3 regions of the Arthrobacter sp. TmtSoilC51 genome follow, and region 2 is predicted to be linked to each of the others. Evidence: riboswitches for the same ligand, from Rfam matches in the RefSeq annotation. Region 2 holds a riboswitch; each other region holds the start of a gene.
The links. A riboswitch is a leader RNA that binds a small molecule or an ion and turns the genes downstream of it on or off. The one in region 2 is predicted to bind cyclic di-AMP.

Region 1 (7,162 bases), 1.4 Mb from region 2:
GGCCAACTCCTGAAGTTTGGCGAGGATCGGTTCCAGCGCTGACAAGGTGGAACCCGCAATGACTTTCTTGAGGCCGGCGGCGGAAACACTGTGGCCAGTATCGGCGTTGGTACACAAATGGAGTGTTTCCAACACCTGCATTTCAGGTTTCGTCAGGCGCTCCAACGCCCGTTGCACGCTGACACGTGCGCTGGCCCGGGCCGCCAGTGCGGCGAAGTCCGGCGCCATGGGGGAAATCAGGTCAGGCCGCGCGGCAAACAAGGCCCGCAGCGAATTGTCGCTGCGCGCTTCCAGTTCCTTGCTGAGCGCGCGAATAAGGGACATCAATCCAACGTTACCGCCACCGGGCCGCTGATGTGTGGGCAGGGCAAAGCCGCCCCGGTTGATTCGCTTGTGACGGGCGCTTGATTCACTACTGCCGGCGCCGTTGACGAACGGCATCCAGCACCAGGACCACAGCGAGCATAAAGGCAACCGGCAGCCCATAAAGCGCCGTGGATGTGATCCACACGGGTGCCACTCCACCATTGAAGGCGATAGCCATAACTGCGCCGACGGCGGCCAAGGAAACGACGGCGATCACGGCGGCAACAATCATGAGGGGGCGGCGGTAACCCGGGGAAGTCATGCGCCTAACGCTAGCAGCCGGGCAACATGACGTAGGCCCATGGGCTATTGGCTCGCCTATGTCTCAGGAACGTTGCAGCAACGGCGCAGCAAAGGCGCCGCAAAGCGGGAATAGGTGGTCCGGCAGGATAACCTTGAACTAACAGACCAACACGGACCGTGCTGTCTCCCTCGATCCCGCAGATCCCTGTGGATGCGGTGGCGGCGCGACGTGTCTCCAAAGCAAGAACGAAGAAGGTTGATTACGTGCCCACCGGCAAGGTCAAGTGGTATGACAAGGAAAAAGGCTTCGGATTCCTCGCGGCTGAAGACGGCCAGGAAGTATTCCTGCCCAAGACGTCGCTGCCCGCAGGCGTAACCGAGCTCAAAGCCGGTACCCGCGTGGAGTTTGGCGTGGCCGATGGCCGTCGCGGTGCCCAGGCATTGGGCCTGCGGGTCCTGGACAAGACGCCCTCCATCGCCAAGGCCAAGCGCATGAACGCCAAGGACCTGGCGCCTTTGGTACAGGACCTCGTGACCGTGCTGGATAACTTGTCCGGTACTTTGTCGTCCGGTAAGTACCCGGAAGGCAACAAGGCCAAGGCCATCGGCATGGCGCTGCGCAAGGTTGCCGACGAGCTGGAAGCCTAGGAACCGCCATGACATCGGAATCCGCACAGGATACAAAGTCCGGAAGGGACGCGCAGGCCAGCCCTGGGGCCGTCACTGCCGCCGACATTCCTGTCATCGGGGATACCCCTGCGCGGAAGCCGGTCCCAGCGAAGCCGCGGGCCGGCATCCCCGTGTGGCGCACCGGCAAGCCGGATGCGTTCCTGGCCGCCGCCGTCGACGTGGCAAGGGAAGCGGTGGAGACCATCGCGAACCCCGGCGAGGTTGGTGCCCACATCGGCGCAAAGTCCGAGGGCGATCGCGTAGTCACGCACCTATTCGAGTCGAAGCTTGCAGGGTACGGCGGGTGGCAGTGGTACGCCGTGATCACCCGCAATTCCCGGTCAAAGATCGTAACGGTCAGCGAGCTCGGCCTCCTGCCCTCAGAGGACTCCATCCTGGCCCCGGAATGGGTGCCATGGGCAAAGCGTGTCCGCCCGGAGGACGAGACACCCTTGGTGGAGGAGACGGTAGAGGAGGTGTCGGAGGAAGCCGTTCAGGCTGAAGAAGACGACGCCGCCGAAGCATCGGATGCCGCTGAATCCGATGAAGACGATGACGCAGTTGAAGCCGACGTTGCTGCCGATGACTCTCCCGAATCTGCTAACCCAGGCGAGTAACGGCCAGTCGATTAACGGCAGCGGCGCCGTCCGGGAATAACCCAGACGACGCCGGCACCTGCCCTTGCGCGGAAAACCGCGGCAGTTACGTCATACGTTCTACTTCTTCAGTTCGCCCACGACGTAGTCGATGCTGGCGAGCAGGGCTGAGACGTCGTCAGGTTCGATTGCCACGAAGGTGGCGATGCGGAGCTGGTTACGTCCGAGCTTGCGGTAGGGCTCAGTGTCCACCACGCCGTTGGCGCGCAGGATCTTGGCAATCGCCGCTGCGTCAATGGAGTCATCGAAGTCGATGGTGGCGATGACGTTGGAGCGCTCCTCAGCCTTGGCGACGAACGGTGTGGCGTACTCGGAGGCCTCGGCCCAGGAGTAGATGCGGCTGGCCGAGTCCGCCGTGCGCTTGCTGGCGAAGTCCATTCCACCGTTGCTGTTGAGCCACTGCACTTGCGCATCCAACGTCACCAGCGTGGACAGCGAAGGCGTGTTGTACGTCTGGTTCAGCTTGGAGTTCTCGATTGCGGTCTGCAGGTCCAGGAAGTCCGGGATCCAGCGATCGCTTGCCTTGATGCGCGCGGCGCGCTCCAGGGCTGCGGGGGAGAACAGGCCCAGCCACAGGCCGCCATCAGAGGCGAAGTTCTTCTGCGGGGCGAAGTAGTAGACATCCGATTCGGCGACGTCCACGTCCAGCCCGCCAGCGGCTGAGGTGGCGTCCACCAGGACGAGCGAACCGGCGTCGGCGCCTTCTACACGCTTGACCGGGGCGGCAACACCCGTGGAAGTCTCGTTCTGGGGCCACGCGTAGACGTCAACGCCGGCCTCGGCCTGGGGGGACGGCCGCGTGCCGGGCTCGGACTTGATGATGGAGGATGCATCGAGGAAGGGGGCCTTGTTGGTGGCCGCCGCAAACTTGGAACCGAACTCGCCGAAGGAAAGGTGCTGGGCCTTTTTCTCAACCAGGCCGAAAGTCGCTACGTCCCAGAAAGCGGTGGAGCCGCCGACGCCGAGGACAACCTCGTAGCCCTCAGGTGCGCGGAAGAACTGGCTGAGTCCTTCGCGGACCGAGCCCACCAGGTTCTTGACGGGCGCCTGACGGTGGGATGTGCCAAGAATGGTGGTCGATGCGGCGGACAAGGCCTGGACCTGTTCCGGGCGGACCTTGGAGGGTCCTGCGCCGAAGCGTCCGTCCTTGGGCAGCAGGTCGGCGGGAATAGTGATGCTGTTGTCGCTCACGTGTGGCTCCAATGGGTATCGGTTAGAGAGGGGAGGTGGCAGGTGGCATCGGCTGCCCCTTCGACTCCATCATTCTGCCTGACCGGGCCCGCGCTCAGGAATCTGCGGTTGTCATAGTCCGCCACGTGGAATGCCTGAACCACTACGGGCATTCGTGCCCGCGGAAACATTATCCAGAGTAATTCCAAATAAGCTAGGCTAGGGTTGGCGTTCCTGAGGTGTCGATTGCACACCGTCCACCTTGGCTGGGACGCGGTACGGTGGAGATTACGCAACAAATGCGTTCGAGGAGAGCTGAGCTGGATGACGGATCTGATCGATACCACTGAGATGTATCTTCGGACCATTTTGGAGCTTGAAGAAGAGAACATCGTGGCTCTTCGCGCACGTATTGCCGAGCGTTTGCGCCATTCGGGACCCACAGTTTCCCAGACCATCGGACGCATGGAGCGCGACGGCCTGGTGATTGTGTCCAACGACCGTCACCTGGAGTTGACTGAGGTCGGACGCAAGCGGGCCACTGAAGTCATGCGAAAGCACCGCCTTGCCGAGAGGCTTCTGGCGGACGTCATTGGTCTCGACTGGGCGTATGTCCATGACGAGGCATGTCGCTGGGAGCACGTCATGAGCGAACGTGTGGAGCGGCGGTTGTATGAGTTGTTGGAACATCCCACCGAGTCGCCGTATGGCAACCCCATTCCGGGCCTGGAGGCACTTGGCGGCCTCGCCGGCCAGCCCCTTGCGCGCCTGGACGTCAACCTGCTGCACGCGATGGACGGGTACGCCGCCGATTCACGCGTAGTCGTCAGCCGACTCGCTGAGCCCATCCAGGTTGAGCCGGAACTCCTCACCCAGCTTGATGAAGGCGGGATTCGTCCCGGCGCCACCGTCTCCTTGGAGAGGGTGGGGGAGTACATCTCTGTTCGCGTTCCCGGCATTGAAGGAGCGCTGGAGCTGCCTCCCGAGGTAGCCGCGCACGTCTTCGTCGCCGTTAGCTGACTTTCCGGCGTGTCAGATCTCACGTTGGGGTCTTTGGCGCGCGTGTGACCTGCGGGTTTCCGCGATTGATGGTATGGAGCCACGCCACAACACGGTGTTTCGAAAGATAACGAATTTATTACTGCGGACTTTAATCGCCTATAGTTATCTACTAGCGCCGATACCAAAGCGTTACCTGATCTGGAGCCGAGCTCTGCCAGCGGATCAGGTGTGTCATCAACTACTGGCAGAGGCGGGGGAACCACAAGCGGCTGCCTAAAGAAGCAGCCTTGGGGTGAAGTCCGCAGCAGAAGTGCCTACTAACGCAAGTCCTCCTTGGGATACCTGTGTGCCGTTTGCGCTTCGTGCGGACCGGGTCTTTGAACTCTCTGACCCGAATCCGACAGCTAACTTCGCAGGCTTTCTAGAGAGGAACAGAGTTTGACATCGCAGAACGTCAGGGGTCGCCGCCGCGCGTCCGGCCCCGCTGCTGAGCTGCGGCCAGCCCGCGCCGCAATGGAGATCCGGCCACGCGACACCCCGCGTCAGGTGCGCCGCCGCAAGAGCCCATTGCGCCAGGTAGCCGACTTCGCCGCAGCCAGTGGTGTCGGGCAGAAAGCCGGAGTTGCGCTTGCCGCCACCGGACTTGCCCTGACTGTAGGTCTGCCGGCCACAAGCCCCGTCATGGCCACATCCGAGTCCGGTCAGACTGAGGCAGCCCTGACCGTGCCCGGTGGCAGCCAGCCCGAGGTTTCTGCGGCAGCGTCTGCCAAAATCGATTTCAGCCGCGCAGCGGTCGCCACCGCAGCCGATCCTGACGGCAAGCTCAAGCAGCTGCTGAGCGCGCAGTCTGCGGGCAGCATCCAGCGCGCCTCCTCACTTGGCACCTTGGGCAGTCCACTGGACAAGTTGGTCACGGCGTCGCCCTTTGGCTATCGCGTCAGCCCGCTCACCGGCGGCACGGGTGACTTCCACCGTGGCCAGGACTTCGTGGCCCAGTGCGGTACCGCTGTTCACGCCGCAGCCGCAGGCAAGGTCACGTTCGCGGGCTGGCATGAGTATGGCGGAGGCAACCGCGTAGTGGTTGATCACGGCAACGGCCTCGAGACCACGTACAACCACCTGTCGTCCTTCAACGTCAAGGTGGGTCAGACCGTCAACCGTGGCGATACCGTCGCGCTCAGCGGCACCACGGGCGCATCCACCGGCTGCCACCTCCATTTTGAGGTCCAGGTAAACGGCGAGGTCGTAGATCCCATGGGTTGGCTCTGAGCTAGTTGATGGTGCTCTCTCGCATTGATGACACGCCCCGTGACCTGAATGTGACATTCACGAATATCTGTTGTACCGTCTAAAGCGCATCGGCTTTTTAGGGGGCCGATGCACTTGGGTGGATTGCCTAGCTCTGCCACCACTCAAGGTCCGTTCGCAAAAATCGTCTGGCAGGGGCGGGGGAACCAATTTTGGTCTTCGAATCAGAAGGCCTTGGGGTTAAGTCGCAAAAGCTTCCCGGAAGCCGCGCGGCCGGATGACTCCCATCCGAATCCGACAGCTCACCTCGCAGGCATTGGGAGAGGCTACCTTCGTGTCATCACGCACTACCCCTGCGCGCCATCGCGCCGAATTGGTTCGTACGAACCCGTTGAACAACCTTTCCAAGGCTGTCTCAACCAATGCAGGCACCGTAGGCCGCCAAGCCGCCGTTCTGGCCGCAGCCTCTGGACTCGTTCTCAGCGTCGGACTCCCGGCCCAGGCCGCAGATACTGACGTTTCCAAGTCGGAAAGCTCCAGCACCCAGCAGTTGGTAGCCACCGCAGTTGTCACCGCCGAGCCCACCGCAACCGTTTCCTTCGAGAGCCCGGTAGTGGCCACCAAGGAAGCCCCCAAGGTTCAGCGGGCCTCCCAGCGCACGCAGACTAGCGATAGCCAGGCGAACGGCGCACTCTCTGCCCTGTCCTCCACGGCCAAGGATTCCGCTTCCAGCGCGGCAGCCTCCGGACTCGCAGCCATTGCCTACACCGGCATCGGCCACCCCTACGTTTGGGGCGGCACTTCCCCCAATGGTTGGGACTGCTCCGGATTCACCCAGTGGGTTTACGCCCAGGCCGGCATCAGCATCCCCCGCGTCAATGCCTGGACGGTCATGACGCCCACCAGCACGCCTGCTCCCGGCGACCTCGTCATGCAGAACGGCGGAGCCCATGTTGGCATCTACGTCGGCAACGGCATGATGATCAGCGCGCTGAACCCCAGCCAGGGCACCCTGCTGCACTCCGTGGCCTCCACCGGCACATCCTCGTTCTTCACCCTCCGCTAGGAAAATCCCATTCGGGGTAAGCCAGCATGCCCCCCATGTGCTGGCCGCCCATAACCCGCGTGCGACCCCAGCGTGCGCGGATACGAAAAGAGAGTAATCATGACCAGTGCAAACAAGGTTGCACGGCATCGAGCTGAGGCCCCCAAGACCAGCTCACTTGCCGTCATCGCAAAGGCTGTCAGCGACAACGCCGGTGGCGTTGGCCGTCAGGCAGCAGTGATCGCAGCTGCATCGGGCCTTGTCCTGACCAGCGGCGTGGCTGCAAATGCTGCGGACACCAATGTCCAGCGCGAATCTACGTCCGCGTCCGCCCTTGACGTGCAGACGGTTGCCCAAGCCACCATTGCTGCCGACTCGAGCGTTGCCATCTCCTACGAGCGCCCCGTGGTCACCACGGTGGAAGCACCCGCTCCTGTGGTCGAGAAGGCCCCGGCCAAGGAATCTGCGCCGGCTGCTGGCGGCAACGCCACTTTGGCTGTCAACACTGCCCCCGCAGCTAAGGCGCCCGCGGCCTCCAGTGGTCTCGGTGCTGCTATTGCCGCAGCGGCCTACGCACAGCTTGGCGTCACGCAGGACTGCACCATGCTGGTGACCAACTCGCTGGCCGCCGTCGGCATTCACTTCCACGACTGGCCGGCCGGCTACCTCTCCCTCGGCCGCACGGTCAGTGCAGCTGAAGCCCAGCCCGGCGACCTCGCCTACTACGCCAACGGTGGCTACGGCGGAATGGCGCATATCGCTG
Region 2 (7,162 bases):
GGTGCGGAACTCGTGTACTCCGGCGGCCGTGATGGCTACGCGGAACTCGTTGTTCTTGATTTCTTTGGGGACGCCGATGATCATTTGCTGGCTCCATCGTTAGCGGCTTTTCGGCCGAATATTTGCTGCGGGCTGTGGTTCCAGAATAAATCCGGCTGTGAGGCAGGCGACATGGATCCCGGAGCGCGCTTGAATGGAAACCCCGGAAATTCAAGGAATTTCTGCCGCGATGATCGACATTTGTCGAGTGCTGTAGCGTCAGGTGTCGCCTGATGTTGGTACGCTTTCTGGATGCAGCAGGACGTGGAGCAAATCGTTGAACGCGTGGCGCTCAAGCTTGGGAGGGGGCTGTCCCTGGAGGACCTCGACGGCGTCCTCCTCGCCTACAGTTCCAACCAGTCGCACGCCGACCGCGTCCGCGTGAACTTCCTCCTCAGCAAACGCGTGCCCAGCGATGTCAGTGCCTGGCAGCTCTCGCACGGCATCGCGACGGCGGTGCGCCCGGTGGTTGTCCCCGCGAACGACGAACTGGGCATGCTGGGCCGCGTTTGCGTCCCGCTGCTGGTGCGCGGTTTTCGGGTGGGCTACTTGTGGGTGCAGCAGGATCTTGAGGAGCAGACCGCGACGGCGATACTCGCCGAGCTGCCCGGCGTGCGTGACGAACTGGACCTGTTGGCGGGCTTGTTGCTCGACTCAAACACCGCGGAATCGGAGTTCAGGCGGCGGCGGGAGCAGGAATTCCTGGCTGCATGCAGTGGCGAATCGAACGCAGTGGCAGCGGTGGCTGGTTGGAAGGAGATCCAAGGCCGGGGCCCATGGCAACTGGTAACCATCCTGGACGCGGATGGCGGCGGAACCGACGTCGACCCCATAGCGGCAACGCTAACGCACAGAACAGCAGCGCTGCAGTCCACCATTGGTGTGAACGCTGCGTTGTTCAGTGCCGGGACGGAGACACATTCCGTCGTCCTGTTCCGGGAATCCACTGGCCGGGCGGATCACGCCCAAGTTCTGGTGCACTATCAATTGGAGCTGGCCAAGCGGGCGGGCCGCGCGGTGGACCGGGTGATCCTGGGCATCAGTGAGCCGTTTCAGGTCATCCGCCAATTGGCTGGCGCGTACCGGCAATCGAAAGTTGCTGCACAGGCGGCAGCCGTCGATGCGCCCCTGGGGGAACTCGTGGACAGCCGTGCCGTGGGCGTCTACCAGCTCTTCGACCGTCTGCAGGCCCCCGGAGGTTGGGACGATGCCGGCTCAGTGCACTACCGGACCCTGGAGGACCACGACCGCAACGGCGAACTCCTGCCGGTGTTGGAACTGCTCTATGACAACGACGGCTCCGTCCAGGACGTCGCCACCAAACTTCATCTCCACAGGAGCAGCATCTACAACCGCCTCGGCCGGATCCGCCAACTCATCGGAGCTGATCCGTTGAGCGGCGCGATCCGGCTCGAGTTGCACGCCGCACTGAAGGCCCGGAGGTGGGCCTCTCGGCCCCGGATTTAGCGCGTTCCGGGCGGCTGGGTCGCCGAGTGCCGCACTCGGGGTCGACGCCCCTCTGGCACTCTTGTCACATGCAAGTGACACGCGGAACGAAAGAAGCAGGCACCGGGTAGGTGCCTGCCTCTCTTGTTGCAGTGATTCTTGTTGCCCTGATTCCTTAGGCGCGCCGCAACCGCTGGCAACTCCAGCGGCCCAACCGGCGGCGGAACGTGGCCGTCCGGCTGCTGCTGCAGTACCGGCCGTGCCACCCGACGTGCGTGCTGGTCCTGGGAAGTCGCGTGCTCACTTCAAAATCCCTGTGGCGCCGTCAAGTACGGCGTCCAGGTCCAGGGCTGAACCATTGGACGGCGTGGTGCTGGGACTGCCGGTCGGCTTTGGCTTTGGCGCCGGAGCCTGTGTTGGAGTAGGCGCCGGAGTGACAGTGGGGGCCGGCGTCGTCGTGGCAGGTGGGGTGGTAACCGTGTCCGACGGAACCGGGCTCGGGGCTGGCTGGGTTGGGACAGGAGTTGTCACGCCCGGCACAGGAACAACAGCCGACGGGACTGCCGAAGGAACCCAGACAGGATCCGCGAGTGAAACTTGCGGAGTCGGAAGGGACGACGGCGATCCCTGAGCGGGTGCCTCTTCTGACGACTGCGTTGCAACAGTTGCCGGCTGTCCGGCCTCGCTGGTGGCCGCCGAAGCAGCAGTGGAGTTGGACGAGCTGGGTGCGGGGGTGGCCGAGGTTGACTGCCTGCTGTCGCCACCAGTCTTTGCGTCACTGGCTTCCTGGGCCGGTGTTTCCTGCCCGAAGAAGGGAAGCTCGAAGGCCTGGCTCACGGTGCCAACGGTCAATACCAAGCCCAAAGCTCCGGCGACGACTGCCATGCGCTGGCCCATTGTCTTGACCGAGGCCGCCTTTGTGAGGACGGCGTGTGGTTCGTGGCTGAAGGACGATCCACCCACTGATGACCCGCCCAAGGATGAAGCTCCGAACGTAGGGGCACCGCCTGCCGAGGGCTGGGCTGCTCGCGTGCGGAGGGCCTTCCGGCTTGCGAGGCCAGCCGCAGCGGTGGCGGCTGCCGCCAGCTGGGCGGGGCTCTTCGCCTGTGCCGGGGATGCAGAGGGCATCGGTGAAGCAGCGGCCACCGTCGGTATGGCGGCAGTGGCGGGCTCCGGAGTGGAAGAAGCGGCATCCACCGTCGGGATGGCGGCAGTGGCGGGCTCCGGAGTGGAAGCCGGTTCGGGGGCGATCGGTGCGGGAGCTTGAACAGTTGGAATCGCAGCCGTTGCCGGTTCCAACGGAGCAGAGTCCGCGGGCGTTGTTTCAGCAAGAGCGATGACCGCCTGGGCTGCCCGCTCACGCTCTGCGGCGCGAGCGGCCGCGCGCGTAGTGGGTGCCGCGGTGGTGGGATTAGAAGCAGCGGTGGGTTCCGGCGTCGTGCTTGTTGACGCTGCTTCTGCTGCTGGCGCACTGGTGGAGGATCCGCTGGGTTGGGCCCGACGGCGTCCGGTTGGCTGGGTACGCTCGCGCGCTATTTGGGCGCGGCGCGGCTGATCCATGGTTGGGGACATGGTGGTTGCCTCTCAACGCCTGCGAGGTTAGCTGTCGGGTTCGGACGAGGCCGTCCGGCCGCACATGGCGGCTTCACCCCAAGGGCCCATGGAGAATCAGGCCCGGGAACTCTGGGTCCCCCGTCTCTGCCGCGAGTCTGGCGGATTCCGGTTTGCGGCAGAGCTCGGCGTCAACCCGGAAGCGGCCCAGCGGAGATACGGGTCGCTCTTCGACGGTACATGAGCAGCAAACTAAAGTCACATTAATGTAACGGGCGGGACGTCTTCCAGAGCGAAGGTCGGTTAGGACTTAGGCTCCGGGGCCGGAGCCGGGGCGGGCAGCTCGTGCTGGATCCTTTGGACTTGGTGTGCGTAATGGGTCTCGGGTCGGAAAATTTCGTCCGCCACACCCAGCATCCCACCCGTGGCGCCGCGCCGGACTTTCCCCTTGCTGTTCTGGCGCGAGACCCAGAACCAAAGGGCCGCAATGAGGGCAGGTGCTGCCAGTACGGCCACAAGAACGGCCAAGATATCCATCGCCCAAGACTAGCTTTCGGCATGTACTGGCCGGTAGACATAGTCCTATGGACCTGCCCGTGATGCCGCCCGTTTCGCCCATGCTCGCCAAGTCCGTGCCCAACATTCCGGATGTGGGGCATTACGAGCCCAAGTGGGACGGGTTCAGGACCATTGTTTTCAAAGATGGTGACGAGATCATCCTGGGCAGCCGCAACGAACGCCCCATGACACGGTATTTCCCGGAACTGGTGGAAGCCCTCAAGAAGAACCTTCCGGACAAGTGCGTCATCGACGGCGAGATCGTCCTCATAGCGAACAACAGGCTCGACTTCGAAGGCCTTCAGCAGCGCATCCACCCCGCCGACAGTCGTGTGCGGATGCTGGCTGAAAAGACGCCGTCCTCCTTCATTGGATTCGACATCCTGGCGATAGGAGATGAGGACCTCATGGACAAGCCGTTTTCCGAGCGTCGCGCTGCCCTGGAGAAGGCCCTGGCCAAGGCTGAGGCGCCCGTGTACGTAACGCCGGCGGTGACGGAACTGGACCAAGCGCAGGATTGGTTCGTGCAGCTGGAAGGTGCTGGGCTGGACGGCATACTTTCCAAACCGCTCGGCGGGACATACCAGCCGAATAAGCGGGTCATGTTCAAAACCAAGCATGAACGCACCGCCGACTGCGTAGTGGCTGGATTTCGCTGGCATAAGACAGGAAAGGTTGTGGGGTCGATGCTGCTCGGGCTCTATAACGACGCCGGCCAGCTGCAGCACGTTGGGGTGGTGGCTTCATTTCCCATGGCCAAGCGCGAAAGCCTGGTGGCCGAACTCGAGCCATACCAGACCGAGTTCAGCGAACATCCTTGGGGCCAGTGGGCTGATCAAGGAGATGCAGCAACCACTGGCTCCCGCATGCCTGGCGCACAGAGCCGGTGGAGCGCTGGCAAGGACTTCTCCTTTGTTCCCCTCCGGCCAGAGCTCGTCATCGAGGTCGCCTACGACTACATGGAGGGCGAGCGGTTCCGGCACACCACCCAGTTTCGCCGGTGGCGGCCGGACCGGACTCCAGGGAGTTGCACCTATTCCCAGCTGGAGGAGCCGGCTGATTACGACCTCGGGGAGATCCTGAGGCTGCCGTAACCGGAGTCGGCCGCCGCTATTACGTCGTTGGGCCGCTGTTACGTTGTTGGGCAGCGACGAAACAGCGGCTGGGAGACGACCTACTCTTCGTGGCCTTGGTCGCCGCTCATACTGCCCTCGCCCGGCGGGGTTTCTCCCGGGGGCACCCCGCCACCGGGCTCCAGTCCCGTGATGTTCCCGTCCGCAGGATCGGGGTTGGACGATGCCGCGGGGTCCTTGTCCTCTTCCTGGCGCATATCCGGATCGGCGTGGACATCGCCCGGGTCGCCCGCAGTGTCGCCGGCCGTATCGTCCCGCTCGGTTGCGCCCGAGGCCCCGAAGGTCCGCGGATCGTCTTCCGGGTCATAGCTGGTCATGGTGAACCCCTTCCTAAGCAAACTTACTATTGAGCCTGCCCGGCCAGCCTCCCGGTCGCAAGCCCAACAAGGGGCACCCGGGCCCGGCTCCGCCGTCGTGCGTTAGTGCCTAACTCTGGCGCGAGGTGGCAGCGACAAAGCTCCTGATAGCGTCCGCAACAGCTTTCGGACGCATGTGCTGAGCCACGTGGCCCACTCCTGGAATCTCCACAAGCCGCCCTTGGGGGATTGCCCGCGAGAGGCGAAGCGCCCAGTCCGGTCCGGCCACGTGATCGCGGCTCCCGCGGAGCACCAGCACGGGAATTCGGAGTTTGGCCAGCTGCTTCTCGGTTGGGTACTTCATCATCACCCGCAGCTCCGTGAGGTACCAGCGCGGCCCGCATTGCAGGTAGTCGGTGATCACAATCCAGTTGGACGATGGGCTTTCGCGGAGAAGCCCGTCAAGGAATAGGGCCAGCGATTGCTGTGCCACGTTCTTGTGCCGGGAGTCCACCACGGGGCCCATGAGGACCAGGTTCCGGGCCCGTTCGGGCTCGTAAAGGGCCGCTTCGATGGCGAACTGCACGCCCATGGAGTGCCCTACCAGGATGTACGACTCGATGCCGCACACTTTCAGCGCCTCGGCAATGAACGCCCCATGCTCCTCAACGGACAGTTGCCCGCCCGGTTTCGGTGTGCCGGCAAAGCCCGGAAGATCCAGTGAATAGGTAGGCGCGCCCGCGGCGAGAACGGCGTGAAGGCGGGCAAGGTAGCGGTGCGAAACGCCGATGCCATGGATAAGGACGTAAGCGGGCTCCGCCTGGTCCCCGGTTTCGGCGGGCCCAGGTTTTGCATGGCTTCCCAGCTGCGGCGGTGCCGTTCCTTCCGTCCACAGAATCCGGCCAGTCAGCCCGCGGGCCTCGACGTTGGCAGATAGTAGCGTTGCCGGCTTTCCTGAAGTCAATGGCATACCGCTATTGAAACAGTCCCGGCGTGGGTTTGCCGGTGTCCGACCCGCCCCGGGGCTTAGTCGCGGGTGGCGTCATCGGACTCGGCGGGGTCGCCTGTTGGATGCGAAGCATCAGGTGCGGCGGCAGCTTCAGCCGCTTCCCGGCGTCGGGCAATCTTGGATTCTGTCCACATGGCAACCGCCACGAACACTACGCAGGCAAACATGAAGGTGGCTACGAAGTTCAATCCCATGGCCGATCCCAAGGGTGCGGCAAGGGCCATTGCGGCCACCCCGGCCACGATATGCCACCCTTTGAAATTGCCCACCAAACAAGCGTAACCCCGGGCTAAACAGGTGCTGGCCCGTTGGCTGGGATCGTTGCTTGATCCTTATCACTCCGACGCTTTTAGTCGCCGCGCGTGTCATCTCCGGCGTCATTTGCCGCTTCATCTGCAATGGAGGCCTCGGCCTGCTTCCGCTTCTGCGTTTCAAGCCACGCGATGATGGCGGCCTGGCGGATCCGGCGGTGCGTTCCGCGGTATTCAACCGGGATCTCGCCGCGGTCGGTCATATTGCGCAGATACGTGTGCGAGATACCGGCGAGTTCCGCTGCCTGGGACGTGGTGAGCATTTCCTCCACGCTGCTGACCGTCACAGTTTCGCCACGGCTGAGCCGGGCGAGGAGATCGACGACGGCGTCCCTCGCCTGATCGGGCAGGCGGTGGACAGTGCCGTCCACGAACACGGTGATGTCGTTGCTCTCGTGGAGGGAGCGTGCGAGATTCCGGGCGTCGTCGGCGGGAAGGCCCGCCGTGACGCGGGGAGCTATCAATGCCATGGCAGAAGCCTAACCTGCGCCCACTCCGGCCTGGGGGTGATCGCCCGTTTCGATGGTTCGCTGCGTACTCGCTGGTTCGTACGGCATAGTGTGCAGCGAGCCATCGAAATGGCGCAAAAGAAGCTGTTGACAGCAAACAGGTAACGCGCGTAACCTAAGTCACACGTTCCAAGTAACGCGCGTTACCAATCCACCGAGCAAAACCTCGACCCACCGAACAAAGACGCGGAGCATTCAATGGCGAAAAGCACCTCCCCCAACAAGGCCGCAGCTGTGCGGCAGCGGGGTGTCACCATGAATGACGTCGCCAAGCACGCCGGTGTATCAAGGACCGCAGTCTCGTTCGTGC
Region 3 (7,162 bases), 1.1 Mb from region 2:
TTTGCTCCAAAATCTGCTACAAGCCGTAGAAACAGCGTGTACGGGCCTGTCCAGGGTCCACGAACTCCTGCCACCTAACTCCCACGTAGCTAGTGTTGATCTCACAGCGTCCTCACAGGACTGCCAAAGCCTCGGCAAACCAGCAGAATGGAGAGTTGTCACATGGCCTCCTCGCACTCCATGACCAACAACCTTCCCCAGCTCTCCCACCCGGACGGCTCCCCAATCCGCGCCCTGGTAGTGGACGACGAACCCAGCCTTGCCGAACTCATGAGCATGGGTTTGCGCATGGCAGGCTGGTCCGTGGCGGTAGCTGCCGACGGACCAGAAGCCGTGAAGATTGCCAAGGACTTCCGCCCTGACGTGCTGGTGCTGGATGTCATGCTTCCGGGATTTGACGGTGTGGAGGTCCTCAACCGGATACGCGCCTTCGCGCCCGAAGTACCTGCGCTGTTCCTCACAGCCAAGGATGCTGTCCAGGACCGCATCGTAGGCCTTGCCGCCGGCGGCGACGACTACGTCACCAAGCCCTTCAGCATGGAGGAAGTCCTCCTGCGCCTGCACAGGCTCGTCCAACGATCAGGCGTAGCCGCCATGGACACCGCCGAACTGGTGGTGGGCGATCTCACCCTGAACGTGGATACACGCGAAGTTTCCCGCGCCGGCGAGGACATCCAGCTCACGGCAACGCAGTTTGAGCTGCTTCGTTACCTCATGGAGAACCCCAAGCGCGTGGTCAGCAAGGCACAGATCCTGGACCGCGTCTGGGACTACGACTTCGGCGGGCAGGCCAACATCGTGGAACTGTACATTTCCTACCTGCGCAAGAAAATCGAAGCCAACCACCCCCCGATGATCCACACCATCCGCGGGGCCGGCTACGTCATCAAGCCTGCGGACTGAACCTTGTCCACCCTTTCAGAAGTAGCCCGCAAGACCCAGCGGAGCTGGTTCAATCCCTCAACCTGGCATCTGCGCACGCGACTGGTCCTGGTGGCAATGGCATTGCTGGTGGCGATTTGCGGTGCAGTCGGGGTGGTCAGCTATGCCTCCATGGACATGTACTTCAACAAGCAACTCGATAAGCAGTTGGAGCAGGCGTCCAGCCGCGCGAATGACTTCGGCAGGCCGCCGTCGAACTTTCCTTCAAGCGGCCGGCCAGATCCCCTGGAGGCCCGCGGCCAAGGTGCCGGGACCCTCAACGCGAGGATCGATGGTTCCACCGTCATCAACTCGGGCCTCATAGATGCCAACGGCCGGCGCGCCGCACTGTCGGCCGAAGACAAGCAGGTCCTGCTGTCACTCCCCCGCGGCAATCTGCCTGTGGACCGCTCATTGTCCAATGGCGACTACCGGCTGGTGGCCGTTGAAACCGCCTACGGCGACGTGATCGTGACGGGACTGCCGTTGGCTGACAAGCAAAACGCCGAGGCATCGCTGGTATGGACCATGGTGTTTGTTTCTCTTGGCGGCCTGGTACTGATCGGCCTCGCGGGTACCGTCATTATCCGTAGGACCATGCGGCCCCTGGAGCAGCTTTCGGAAGTCGCGACGAAAGTCTCGCGGCTGCCCCTCGACGCCGGTGACGTGGCACTTGCGGTGCGCGTACCGCCGTCGGCCTCCCATCCGGGAACGGAAGTGGGCAGCGTTGGCCACGCTTTGAACCAAATGCTCAACAACGTTGCCAGGGCGCTGGCAGCCCGGCAGGAAAGCGAAACCAAGGTCCGACAATTTGTGGCCGACGCGTCCCACGAACTCCGGACGCCGCTGACCGCCATCCGCGGCTACACAGAGTTGCTACGCATGACCGAGAACTTCACCGACGATGGACGAAAATCCTTGGCACGCGTCCAGAGCCAATCGGAACGGATGACCACGCTAGTGGAGGACCTGCTGCTGTTGGCGCGCCTGGACGAAGGCCAGCCGTTGAAGGTCACGGATGTGGACCTGACGCAGCTGGTGATCGAGACCGTCAGCGACGAAAAGGTGATGGCACCGGACCATATCTGGAAGCTCCAGCTCCCTGACGAACCGATTACGGTGCGCGGTGACGCAACCCAACTGCATCAGGTGTTGGCCAATCTGCTGTCCAACGCACGCAAGCACACAGATCCCGGCACCACGGTGGTCACAGGCGTCATGCTCTCTGCTGACGGTAGTGCGGTGGTCACCGTCACTGACGATGGGCCTGGCATTCCGCCCGAATTCCAAGGCCGTATTTTCTCGCGATTTGCCCGGGCTGACGCCGCAAGATCGGGCTCTGAGGGGACCTCCGGATTGGGCTTGTCCATTGTCGAATCGATCGTTCAAGCGCACGGCGGAAGCGTGGAAGTTACGTCCAAGCCGGGACGCACTGAGTTCGCCCTCCGGCTCCCCTCAGTTTCAAACGAACGCGCATAACGAATCGGGCAACATGACGCGCCGTGATCGTGATCTCTGTTACCTAAATGTGACTTAAGCCGAAACCTCCTGTACCGTCGAAAGGGTGGGTCGCCCCTAACTGGCCCCACACCCGGGATGCGCCGAGCTCTGCCACTTCCCGGAGTTCCGTTCTCATTCGAGGCAGAGACGGGGGACCCAGAGTCTCCGGGCACAGTATTTTCCTTGCCCTTGGGGTGAAGCCGCAGCTACGCGCGCGGCCGGATGACCTCATCCGAACCCGACAGCTAACTCCGCAGGCGCTGAGAGGTAATCACACATGTCTGAATTCAACGATCAGACGCGCCCTTCCGCGCGTCACCGTGACGAACACAATGCTCCCCTGACCAAGTCGCAAACCGTTCTGAAGAACGCTGCACGCCGCGGCAAGACGGGGCAGCGGATGTCCGTTGTTGCAGGAGTCGTTGCCGCCGCCTTGGGCGTCGCCTCGCTCGGCCAGGCCGCAAACGCTGCGTTCAACCTCCCGGAAACGAGCCAGGCGTCCGAGACGCAGGCTACCGCCCAGGTCAGCAACAAATCAGCGGAAATCTCAGCTTCCTTGGATGCTGCCGCCAAGAAGGGCGCCGCCGATAGGGCCGCCGCAGACCAGGCAGCGGCCGCACAAGCCGCCGCCGAGAAGGCCGCCGCTGAGAAGGCTGCCGCGGACCAGGCAGCGGCCGCACAAGCCGCCGCCGAGAAGGCTGCCGCTGACGCAGCCGCCAAGCAGGCTGCAGATGCCGCCGCTGCTGCAGCCGCAGCCGCCGCAGCTGCCCCCAAGGCAGTGGACGATCCCGCAGCTGCCAAGGCGTACGCCGCCAGCATCCTCGCCAACTACGGCTGGGGTCCGGGCGAAATGACTGCGCTGAACACGCTGTGGGAGAAGGAATCCAACTGGCGGACCACCGCGACCAACGCCTCCAGTGGCGCCTACGGAATCGTGCAGTCATTGCCGGCTTCCAAGATGGCGACTGCCGGCGCTGACTGGGAGACCAACTACCAGACCCAGATCAAGTGGGGCCTGAACTACATCAAGGAACGCTACGGCTCCCCCTCGGCCGCCCTTGCCTTCCACTTGGCCAACAACTGGTACTAAGCCAAACCCTGAAGCAGGCTTGAGCCCACCCCAGCGGGCTCAATCGTGCAGGGCCTGATTGCCGCCCCATTTCCGCCGTTCGCAGTGTTTTTTGAAGCGACCGGCAGGAACCGGGGCGGTTTTCGCGGTTCAGGCCGTTTCCCCGTTTGAAGGCTTTCCACGTTTCACAGTCGCATCACAGCGGCTGCCTAAAGCCCTCATAATCCTTGGCCGCATGCTGGATGCATGACGCTCATAGATCCAGCCGGCAACGCAGTGCAGCACGCTGCACACGCTGGGCACTGTGGTGCTTCAGCCGTGCCTCAACAGCGGTCGCGGCGGTCTCCCGTGAACATCCGGGGAACAGTTCCCGTCCTTGACGTCGCGGTTCCCGTCTTCAACGAGGAAGGCCACATCGAGTGGAGCCTGCGCCGGCTGCACGCGCATCTCGTGGACTCGTTGCCTCACAGTTTCCAGATCACTGTGGCCGACAACGCCAGTACTGACACCACATTGAGAATTGCCGAACGGCTGGCCCGCGAACTCCCGGGCCTGAAGGTCCTGCGCTTCCAGGAACGAGGGCGGGGAAATGCGCTCCGCCATGTCTGGCTCCATTCACCCTCACCTGTGCTGGCCTACGTCGAAGCTGGCATGTCCATCGACCTTGCCGCGGTGGCTCCCCTGCTGGCACCAGTAATTTCCGGGCATTCGGATCTTGCCATTGGCACACGGCTAGCCCGGACTTCCAATGCGATTGGTGGTCGCCGAAGCACCTTGGTTTCCCGCGGCTACAACATCCTGCTGCATCTGGTCTTGGGCGCCCGATTCTCCGACGCCCAGTGCGGTTTCAAAGCCATCCGCGCGGATGTAGCCCATCGGATCCTGCCGCACGTTAGGGACGACTCGTGGTTTTTCGATACCGAACTCCTGGTTATCGCTGAGCGCTGCGGCCTGCGCATTCACGAAGTCCCCGTCGACTGGACCGACAATCCCGACCCAAATATCGACGTCGTACGGACCGCTGCGGCTGACCTGCGGGGTATCGCGCGCCTGGCGCGCGATCTCGTGACGGGGCGCATCCCCATCGCGGAACTCCGGGCAACACTGGAGCGTGGCCCTTGCCCGCGTCGTTGCCCAGTTCCGAAGTGACACGTCGCACCAGCGTGCAATAAGCCCCGCCTCATCCTGCTTGACATAGGTCAACTGAACCGGTTTACTTACCAACAACTGAACCGGTCAAGTGATCGGGATCACTGCTCGTAAATTGGGGAGTCATGGCCGTTACCATCAACGACGTCGCGAATGCAGCAGGCGTGAGCAAGGGTGCTGTTTCCTACGCGCTGAATGGCCAGCCGGGCGTCAGCGAAGGCACGCGGACGCGGATCCTCCAAGTTGCCAAGGAACTGGGCTGGAAACCAAGTCTCCGGGCCAAGGGACTGTCCTCCTCCAAGGCTTATGCCTTGGGACTCGTGGTGGCACGTGATGCGAAACTGCTCAGCACGGACCCCTTCTTTCCGGCCTTCATAGCTGGCATCGAAACCACCCTGGTCCGGCATGAATACACGTTGGTCCTGTCCATCGCTTCCGGCCCCGAGGCAGAAGAGAAAAGCTACAGAAAGCTCGTAGAGGATGGTCGCGTGGACGGCGTCATCCTCACCGACATGCGGAACAACGATTCCCGCATCGCCCTGCTCGGCGAGCTGGAACTGCCCGCTGTCACACTCAATCGGCCGGACACGCGCTCACCTTTCCCCGCGGTCTGCATGGACGATACCGATGGCATCACGTCCGCCGTCAAGCACCTGATCTCTCTGGGACATACTCGAATCGCCCACGTGGGCGGGCCCCAGCCCTACGTCCACAGCCGAAGCCGCCACGGCGCGTGGGCACGAACGCTCGAATCAGCTGGACTCGGAACGGACCTGTTTATCGAGGCCGATTTCACGGCAGCAGGCGGAGCAGCCGCCACAGAATCTTTACTCAGCCGCCCGAACCGGCCCACGGCCATCGTTTACGCCAACGACCTCATGGCCATCGCCGGACAATCACTTGCCCAAACGCGAGGATTCAATGTGCCGGAAGACTTGTCCGCCACTGGCTACGACAACACCGAGATCACGCAGTACTTGAACCCCCCGCTGACCACCATCTCGACCGATCCGCTTTTGTGGGGGCAGACGGCAGCACAGCTGCTGCTCAACCGGCTCAACGGAACCCCCGCCGAAGACATTCTCTTGCAAGCCCCACGGCTGCTTATCCGTGGCTCTACCGGCCCAGTCAGCCCGGCTGACTGACTGACCGACCAGGCCAGGCCAGCCGGATCAACAAAGAAGTTCCAGCAATGCCGCTGTAACGCGCCTCGCTGCTGCCACCCATGGGTGACAGCGCGTGGCCATGCATTCCCGTGTCCTGCGCCATGACCGCCGTCATGACCGCCGCAACGGACCATCACAAGTACCAACGCTCCACCACGCATCAATTACCTTCAATGAGGAGTTGCAATGAAGCACGGACTTACTTCGACACGAATCGTGTCCATGGCTGCGATGGCAGTATTGGGTGCCACGCTGGCGGCTTGCGGCGGCGGAGGAAGCGGCAGCACCACCACCACCGCTGACGCTGCAACCGCGGCCAAAGGCCCCATCAAGATCTGGTACTCAAACAACGAGTTCGAGGTGAAGTGGGGCAAGGCCATGGTGGAGTCGTGGAATTCCGCCCACCCCGACGAAAAAATCGACGCCCAGGAAATCCCGGCCGGAAAGTCCTCCGAGGAAGTCATCGGAGCGGCCATCACAGCGGGCAATGCGCCGTGCCTGGTCTTCAACACCGCCCCGGTGGCAGTGCCGCAATTCCAGAAACAAGGCGGACTGGTGGCACTGGACAAGTTCCCCGACGCCGCGCAGTACATCAAGGAGCGCATAGGAGACCTGGCAGAGCAATACAAGTCAACCGATGGCAAGATGTACCAGTTGCCGTGGAAGTCCAACCCCGTGGTCCTCTTCTATAACAAGGACATTTTCCAGAAGGCCGGGCTGGACCCGGAAAACCCTAAGCTGGCCACACAGGACGAGTTCCTGGACACCGCCCGCACTCTGGTCAAGTCCGGATCAGTAGCCAATGCCGTCTGGCCGTCCCCGGCAAGCGACTTCTTCCAATCCTGGTTCGATTTCTACCCGTTCTACGCCGCCAATTCCGGGGGCACCCCATTGGTGAAGGACGGTAAAGCCACCTTCGACAACGAATCAGGTAAGCAGGTTGCCGGCATGTTTGAGACCCTCTATAAGGAAAAACTGGCCTCAAGCGAGGTCTACCAAGGTGATTCCTTCGGCGAGGGTAAAGCGGCCATCGCCATGGCAGGGCCCTGGGCCATCAACTACTACAAAGGCAAGGTCAACTGGGGTACCGCACCAATCCCAGGTTCCAAGGCCCAGGCTGACGGTTACACTTTCTCCGACGCCAAGAATGTGGCAATGTACTCAGCCTGCAAGAACCAAGGCACGGCCTGGGAGGTCATGAAATTCGCCACCAGCCAGGAACAGGACGGCAAGCTGCTGGCCGTTAGCGGTCAGATGCCCATGCGCAAGGACTTGACGGCAACCTACCCTGACTACTTCGCGAAAAACCCTGCCTATGAGCGGTTTGCCGAGCAGGCCGCGCACACCGTGGAGGTCC

Region 1: linked by a shared signal. The riboswitch ahead of ACZ5G6_RS05120 (M23 family metallopeptidase) and the one ahead of ACZ5G6_RS21960 (hypothetical protein) in region 2 are both predicted to bind cyclic di-AMP.
Region 3: linked by a shared signal. The riboswitch ahead of ACZ5G6_RS03960 (aggregation-promoting factor C-terminal-like domain-containing protein) and the one ahead of ACZ5G6_RS21960 (hypothetical protein) in region 2 are both predicted to bind cyclic di-AMP.

What each region holds. Positions count from the first base shown of each region.
Region 1 covers NZ_AP035877.1:1,074,024-1,081,185, forward strand. The annotation lists gene ACZ5G6_RS05090 (helicase-associated domain-containing protein) at 1-324, opposite strand, end outside; gene ACZ5G6_RS05095 (hypothetical protein) at 413-628, opposite strand; gene ACZ5G6_RS05100 (cold-shock protein) at 874-1,257, shown strand; gene ACZ5G6_RS05105 (DUF3027 domain-containing protein) at 1,266-1,895, shown strand; gene serC (phosphoserine transaminase) at 1,995-3,125, opposite strand; gene ACZ5G6_RS05115 (iron-dependent transcriptional repressor DtxR) at 3,429-4,124, shown strand; cyclic di-AMP (ydaO/yuaA leader) riboswitch at 4,304-4,540, shown strand; gene ACZ5G6_RS05120 (M23 family metallopeptidase) at 4,545-5,375, shown strand; cyclic di-AMP (ydaO/yuaA leader) riboswitch at 5,521-5,684, shown strand; gene ACZ5G6_RS05125 (C40 family peptidase) at 5,689-6,420, shown strand; gene ACZ5G6_RS05130 (NlpC/P60 family protein) at 6,520-7,162, shown strand, end outside.
Region 2 covers NZ_AP035877.1:4,804,827-4,811,988, reverse strand. The annotation lists gene ald (alanine dehydrogenase) at 1-84, opposite strand, end outside; gene ACZ5G6_RS21965 (PucR family transcriptional regulator) at 292-1,506, shown strand; gene ACZ5G6_RS21960 (hypothetical protein) at 1,786-3,057, opposite strand; cyclic di-AMP (ydaO/yuaA leader) riboswitch at 3,060-3,210, opposite strand; gene ACZ5G6_RS21955 (hypothetical protein) at 3,340-3,573, opposite strand; gene ACZ5G6_RS21950 (ATP-dependent DNA ligase) at 3,621-4,688, shown strand; gene ACZ5G6_RS21945 (DUF6480 family protein) at 4,769-5,044, opposite strand; gene ACZ5G6_RS21940 (alpha/beta fold hydrolase) at 5,154-5,993, opposite strand; gene ACZ5G6_RS21935 (hypothetical protein) at 6,050-6,301, opposite strand; gene ACZ5G6_RS21930 (helix-turn-helix domain-containing protein) at 6,382-6,813, opposite strand; gene ACZ5G6_RS21925 (LacI family DNA-binding transcriptional regulator) at 7,051-7,162, shown strand, end outside.
Region 3 covers NZ_AP035877.1:818,269-825,430, reverse strand. The annotation lists gene ACZ5G6_RS03970 (response regulator transcription factor) at 163-903, shown strand; gene ACZ5G6_RS03965 (sensor histidine kinase) at 907-2,400, shown strand; cyclic di-AMP (ydaO/yuaA leader) riboswitch at 2,536-2,693, shown strand; gene ACZ5G6_RS03960 (aggregation-promoting factor C-terminal-like domain-containing protein) at 2,699-3,511, shown strand; gene ACZ5G6_RS03955 (glycosyltransferase) at 3,737-4,639, shown strand; gene ACZ5G6_RS03950 (LacI family DNA-binding transcriptional regulator) at 4,765-5,784, shown strand; gene ACZ5G6_RS03945 (extracellular solute-binding protein) at 5,992-7,162, shown strand, end outside.